2 regions of the Paenibacillus filicis genome follow, and region 1 is predicted to be linked to the other one. Evidence: riboswitches for the same ligand, from Rfam matches in the RefSeq annotation. Region 1 holds a riboswitch; the other holds the start of a gene.

Region 1 (3,411 bases):
TTCCGCTGGCAGCGGCGGAATGGGGAACCGGAGGCGCGGGCACCGTGCATCATATCGCATGGCGTGCTCAAGACTTCGAAGATCATGCCCGCTGGCAGGCTCTCGTGGCGGAGAAAGGCTATCGTCCGACCTCCATCATCGACCGCCAGTATTTCAATGCGATCTATTTCCGCGAGGGCGGCGGCATCTTGTTCGAGATCGCTACCGACCCTCCTGGATTTGCCAACGACGAGCCTGCGGAATCATTGGGCGAGACCTTGATGCTGCCCGAGTGGTATGAGCCGCATCGCGCACAGATCCAAGCAGGCTTGCGGCCCATCCAGGTCCGCGTCGTGGAGGGGAAATGATCATGAAGCATCTATTCGAGAAAGGCGCCAATCCTGACGCCCCGACGCTGGTTTTATTCCACGGAACGGGCGGCACAGAACGCGATCTGCTCCCGCTGGCCGGCCTTCTGTCGCCTGAGTCTTCCGTGCTGAGTCTTCGAGGAAATGTGCTGGAGAACGGCATGCCGCGGTTTTTCCGGCGGCTCGCCGAAGGCGTATTCGATGAAGAGGATCTGATCTTCCGGACGAAGGAAGTGTACGATTTCCTGGAGGAGGCTGCGGCTCAATATGGATTCGACCGCAGCCGGGTCATTGCCGTGGGCTATTCCAACGGAGCGAATTTGATCGGCAGCCTGCTGTTCCATTATCCACAGGCCGTAAGCGGAGCGATTTTGCACCATCCGATGGTACCCAGACGGGGCATTGAGCTTCCAGCTCTGAGTGGTACGCCGGTATTTATCGGCGCAGGAAGCCATGACCCGATTTGCTCACCTTTGGAGACTGAGGAGCTGCAAGGATTGCTGGAGCAAGCGGGGGCGGATGTTACGGTTCACTGGGAGCGATCCGGCCATCAGTTGACGGCGACGGAGGCTCGGGCGGCCGCAGCTTGGCTCCGGGAGCGGCTGCTATGATCGTGATCGATCCTTCGACGCAAAGCGAGCGAGATAATTATAAGCTGCTGACGGGCAGTATTATCCCGCGGCCCATCGCGCTTGTGACGACGCTCTCCCCGGATGGCGTGGTGAATGCGGCTCCGTTCAGTTACTTTTCCATCGTATCGAGCCAGCCGCCACTGGTCTCGGTATCCGTCCAGCGGAAGCAGGGTGCGATGAAGGATACGGCGAGAAATGCCATACATACGGGGGCCTTTGTCATCCATATCCCTGACGAGTCGATCGTCCTTCCGATGAATGAAACGGCTGCGAATCTCCCGTCGGACGAGAGCGAAGTAATCCAGGCCGGCTTCTCGCTGGTGCCCAGCGAGGCGGTACCGGTGCCGAGGCTGATGGAAGCGAAGGTAAGGCTGGAATGCGTGCTGGAGCAGAGTCTGGAGCTGGGCGGGACGGGCGGCGAGCCCGCCTGCGATCTGCTGATCGGCCGGGTCGTCCGCTTTCATCTGGCGGAGGAGATCTATGAGCAAGGCCACATCCTGGCAGAGAAGCTACGCCCGGTGAGCCGTCTGGCGGGCAGCTATTATGCCCGGCTCGGGGAGCAGTTCGCCGTCGAGCGTCCGCTGGGTTGACACGGCAGCAGCGCAGGCTGGAATTCCGCCAGTGCTGCGGGCAGCGGGACAAACCCAAGGCTTTGCTTATTGACTAATGCGGAGGATTTCCGTACTATAAAACTAGCTTAATTTCCGGTGCCAGTCACTGGAAAGCGGGGGAACCACTTGCATTTGGGGCGAATCATGATTCATGTAGGGAACCATCTTTCCCGAGCCCGACAGCTAACCTCGTCAGCGGAAGATGGGTCAGTCGGCATGCAAGCCAACATGTTGCAGCAATGACCCGTGATTGGTGGGGTCTTTTTTTTATGGGGAAGACCCTGGGGGCTGGTCCTTGATTGTCTCGAGCGGAGGCAGCGGATAGCCGGGGTCTTTTTTTCATGCCAAGCCGGTCAAGTCCGCATAAGCTTCAGAGCCAGAGACGGGGTATCTCATGGGGAAGGAGAACGGTATATGAACAGGGTGAGGGAAATTCGGGAACGCGTAGAAGCCCAGCAATTGAGGGAGCAGGATATGATTTATTTGCTAAATGAGGTGCAGCGGCTGAGAGAAGCGCTGCAATCGATCGTCGGAGAGGGATTTTTCTCCAGCGATCAGCAGCATTGGATGGCCTACAAACGTATAGCGGGCCGGGCGCTGGAGCCGGAGAGGGGCTGCTCGGTCACGTCCAAAGCGCCGGACGTGGAACGCTTTCGCTAACAGCGGCGATCATGTCACATACGGACCGGATTTCATAGCCAAGGATAGAGATCAAGACCGCTCCTGCCGGGAGCGGTCTTTTGCTGCACTTAAACAGTTACCAGGCGGAGTGTAATGCCTGATGGGTCGGTCACCGACCGGAACCCGTTCTGCTCCGCTACCGCGATCCCGGCGCTGCCCAGCCGGTCCAGGGTCTGACGAAGGGAGGCTTCGTCCGGGAAGACGACCGTTGCATAGTCCAGGCCTGTTGCCTGAGCCGGCGGAATCGGAGCGTGCTCTCCAGCCCAAATATTCAGGCCGATATGATGGTGGTACCCGCCAGCAGAGATGAACAACGCACCCCGGCTGCTGGCATCGGCTACGATATCGAAGCCGAGCACATTGCAATAGAAGCGTCTGGAGCTGTCCAGGCTTTGAACGTGAAAATGGATATGGCCGATTACGGTACCAGGCGGCAGGCCGTTCCACTCCTTGCCTTCCGCTAGCGCCACGAGGCCATCCCGGTCGATCGGATCGCTGGCCATGATATAGTGGCCTTGAGTGTCCCGGCGCCAGGTGTCGCGAGGGCGGTCACTGTAAATTTCTATGCCGTTATGGTCGGGATCGGTAATATATAGAGCTTCGCTGACCAGATGGTCCGAATGGCCGATATGAATTCCCGTCCCGATCAGATGACGAAGGGTAAGCCCTAGAGCCTCGCGGGTAGGCAGCAGAATCGCGAAGTGATACAAGCCTGCGGCGGACCTGCGCGCGGTTACCTGCGCATCGGCGACTTCCCGCAGGACGACCAGCGGTGTGAGTCCATCCGCGGTCAGCTGGGCTTCGCCTTGCGTTTCGTGCAGCAGACGCAAGCCGACTATTTCCGTATAGAAAGCCAGAGAACGCGTCAAGTCGGAAACCTTCAGCTTCACCGGTCCAAGCTTCAAATCATCAGGGAGCACAGAGGACATCGTATAAACACTCCTTATTCAGATAGGATTTCTAGTTAAATGTATAGCAGGAGAAGGAATTCTGTCAAATAAAACCAAGCGGGTTGGACAACGCCAAAGAGGACCGCTCCTTGTGGGAGCGGTCCTGTTGAGATTTGGTGTAAGTTTAGCCGGACGAGCCCGGGCTGGACTGCACGATATAGGCAACTAAAGCCACATAACCGAGCACGAT
Region 2 (3,411 bases), on a different contig from region 1:
GAGCGACGATCAACGAATTCGTCGTGACCTACCGCCTAAGCAAAGCCAAGGAGCTGCTGCAGACGACCGCGCTGCCTATTATCGAGGTGGCGGCAGCATCCGGCTTCAACGATATTTCGCATTTCTGCCATACGTTCAAGCGGGTTGCGGGGCTCACACCGAGCCAATATCGTGCCGTGCATGGATCATGCAGCGCCGGATGATACCGGCTGTCCCGTCATGAGCCTGCATCTTCGCTGGATAAGTAAAAAGAAACCCGCCTGACGGCGGGTTCCCGTTGCCCTGCGGCTGCTTGAGCCGGATTCGGGCGTAATGGTTATATTTAGAATGAAAACCATGAAACGATCAGAAACGTATGCTTGCTTCGGCTTAAGAGACGGTGGACACTCGCTTGGCCCCTACATACCGCTTGCCCCAATAGCCGCTGGTCAGGCTCGCGACGGACACGCCGACGGACGAGGCGGATGAGATAAATTGGCCATTCCCCAAATAAATCCCCACATGCGAGGTTTTATTTTTCTCGGCAAAGAAGACCAGATCGCCTTCCTGCAGATTCGTTACGCTTTGCCCCAGGTTGTCGTACATATCGACGGACGTTCTAGGCAGCGAGACGCCTTGCTTTTCAAAAACATAGTTCACAAACCCCGAGCAGTCAAAGCCGTTGGTCGATTCTCCGCCATACATGTAGGGGGTTCCCAGGTACTGATACGCGGTTTGTACGACAGACGGTACCGGCTTCGGCTTGTACCAGGCTGGTGCATGATACTGGCCGTCCTGGTTAATGATCGCGATGCGGTTGCTAGGGTCCCACTGGACACGGTATCCGAAGGTCTCGGATACGAATCTCAACGGAAGATAGACTCTGCCTTCGCTGAACTGGGGCGGCGCATCCATATCCACCGTTTTCCCGTTCACGACCGCTTGCTTGCTGCCGGTCTGCAGCTTGATCGATTGCTGATCACTGGTCAGCGTGACTTTGATGACATCGGCATCCTTGCTCCAATCCAGCTTGTACCCCAAATTTTCGACCAGCAGACGCATGGGAATCTGCAACGTATTGGCGGTGTCAATAAAGGGCTGCGCATCGGGAAACGAAACCAGACTGTCGTTCACCTGCACCTTGACTTCCGAAGAAGCGGCTTGGGCTGAATCGGCCCCAAAGCCCGATACGATGCCGACAGCTGTCAATGCGCATGAAAAAACAAGCGTTTTGCAAAAACGATTCAAACGTATTCCTCCTGTAGCCTTCGAGGTTAGTTGACGGATTCGGAAGAGGTTGCTCCCTAGTCCGCTTGCGCGGACATTCACCCCTAGGTAAATCATCCCCCGTACCAATTCTTCTGCTGAATTGGATTCGGCCATTGTATTGTCGCATTCAAGCAAGGCAGACACCTGCAAATAATCCGCTGTGCCACCTCATGGATTACCCATGCTTTCCCGGTTGCTCAAAAGGCTTATTCATGCTAGTCCTATTATAGGCAAGCTCCTGCAAAAGTTCAACTAAACCTCATCGGTACACGGCTTATGAGGATATCTTACGATTATTCAATTCTAAATTCGTCTTCGTGCCATCTCTAAAAAGGAACATCGACAACCTTTTTCCCCAATGGATGCTTAACGTTTCAATATAACGATAAGACAAGGTTGAAATGATCCACGAAATGACTAAAGTACCGACCCATATGAGCCATATCGGCATTTTTTCATGAAACAAGAAAAACAAACCGACTAATACAATCATGTGATACAGGTAAAAACTGTATGATATTTTGCCTAAGTGGTGGATTGGCTTTAACCTTAGAAAGGTTGAAAAGGATTTTGCCGTCAGTGCCAAGCAAATTAATATCCCCGCCCCCAATAGGGTTACCCAATCATTAATCACATCCAGGTGTATCCATTCCACTTCTTTAAAAAACCAATGTGGATACGTATATAATAAAATACCACCTACTGAAATCATTATTTTTTTCGTCGAAGTCAAGTTTTCAAAGAAATCAAGAATGAGTTTAAAATGTTTACCTATCAAGGCTCCGATTATAAACATGGGTATCCACTCTATCGTGTTCAGATAAGGGAGTAAAGAATTGAGCAGTTTAGGCAGAGTATCTATCTTGCTAACAATAACCATGATGTGGGATAGGAGAGAGAGTCCAAGGCCGATCAACACGTTTGTTTTCCAGTTTAATTTGAGAACGATGAGCATAATCAACGGAAATATGATGGAAACTCGCAACTCTTGAATCAAAGTCCAAATAACAGAATCAAAGGCAGCGATATCATATCTCCCGCCGCCAAATGTATAGCTAGGCAAGAAGAGTAAATGATTGATTAATAACTTAATACTTATTGGACTCTGCCAGTGCGCTGCAAACCAGTTGCTGAACCCCTCAATACGATGGGTTGGGATCAGCAGTCTTAATAGGATGGCAAAGATAATAGCTACGGCATAAGGCACGTATAATCGAAGTACACGTTTCGTAATAAAAACAGGCGTAGAAGGTGATTTGCCTGGGGTGACAAATGGAAATGACAAAACAAGCCCACTAAGCACAAAAAATAAGATCACCGCTTCGTGTCCAGATATCAAAATACTTAGTGGTGTAAATTTCAACAGATATGAAACAAAATCCCCCCGGATAGACGGATTATTGTACAAGACAAACATACCTAAACAATGAGCAAAAAAAACAGTCATTGCAGCTAACCCTCTTAATGAGTCTAATTCCTCATAGCGTTTCAAAAAGTCGCACCTCCAGCTTCATCTTTTGATACGAATTGTATCACAACGAATAGGTCTATAGCAATAATTGTCAGAAAAAAATCAAACCCAAGCAGCTTGAATTCAGTCGCTTGGGTCCGTAAGACTCATATTAATTGAAGTTACAACCGTTATCGCCCTGATCCCAAGGCTTCACCTTTGCCACTGAGGACTTCTCTCAGCTCTGCCGTACTGTGAACCATATAGGTGGGTTCAACCGGCTGCAGTTCCTCCAGAGACCCGTACCCGTACATAACGGCGATCGAGTGAATACCTGTGTTGTTGGCCCCGATGATGTCATGCTTGCGGTCTCCGACCATCACTACATCCTGCTTGTCTACCCCGCTCAGCTGCCCTAGCACATAGGCAATGACTTCGGTCTTGGAGGCTCGTGTGCCATCCAGATTGCTGCCTGCGATCAGCTCGAAATACGGGTCCAATTCGAAGTAACGCAGGATTTGTTCGGCGAATGGCGTAGGCTTGGAGGTAGCGACGATGAGCCGCTTGTTCTGCTCCTTGAGCTCCGCCAGCAGCTCACGAATCTGTGGGTACACCTCATTCTCAAACATGCCGACGGACTTGAATCTCTCCCGATAATAGCCGATGGCCTGGCTAACTTCTTCCTCGGAAAACCCATAGATGGAGGAAAAAGT

Evidence for each region. Region 1 has a riboswitch for cyclic di-AMP ahead of WMW72_RS16585 (hypothetical protein). Riboswitches for the same ligand answer to the same signal wherever they lie in the genome.
Region 2: another riboswitch for cyclic di-AMP. It lies ahead of WMW72_RS09785 (C40 family peptidase); the one in region 1 lies ahead of WMW72_RS16585 (hypothetical protein).

Annotation. Positions count from the first base shown of each region.
Region 1 covers NZ_JBBPCC010000010.1:123,766-127,176, forward strand. Annotated here, with positions in the region: gene WMW72_RS16570 (ring-cleaving dioxygenase) at 1-347, shown strand, start outside; gene WMW72_RS16575 (alpha/beta hydrolase) at 350-958, shown strand; gene WMW72_RS16580 (flavin reductase family protein) at 955-1,569, shown strand; cyclic di-AMP (ydaO/yuaA leader) riboswitch at 1,664-1,801, shown strand; gene WMW72_RS16585 (hypothetical protein) at 2,005-2,250, shown strand; gene WMW72_RS16590 (VOC family protein) at 2,340-3,200, opposite strand; gene WMW72_RS16595 (hypothetical protein) at 3,346-3,411, opposite strand, start outside.
Region 2 covers NZ_JBBPCC010000005.1:80,486-83,896, forward strand. Annotated here, with positions in the region: gene WMW72_RS09780 (helix-turn-helix domain-containing protein) at 1-203, shown strand, start outside; gene WMW72_RS09785 (C40 family peptidase) at 370-1,227, opposite strand; cyclic di-AMP (ydaO/yuaA leader) riboswitch at 1,228-1,370, opposite strand; gene WMW72_RS09790 (acyltransferase family protein) at 1,523-2,740, opposite strand; gene WMW72_RS09795 (HAD family hydrolase) at 2,890-3,411, opposite strand, start outside.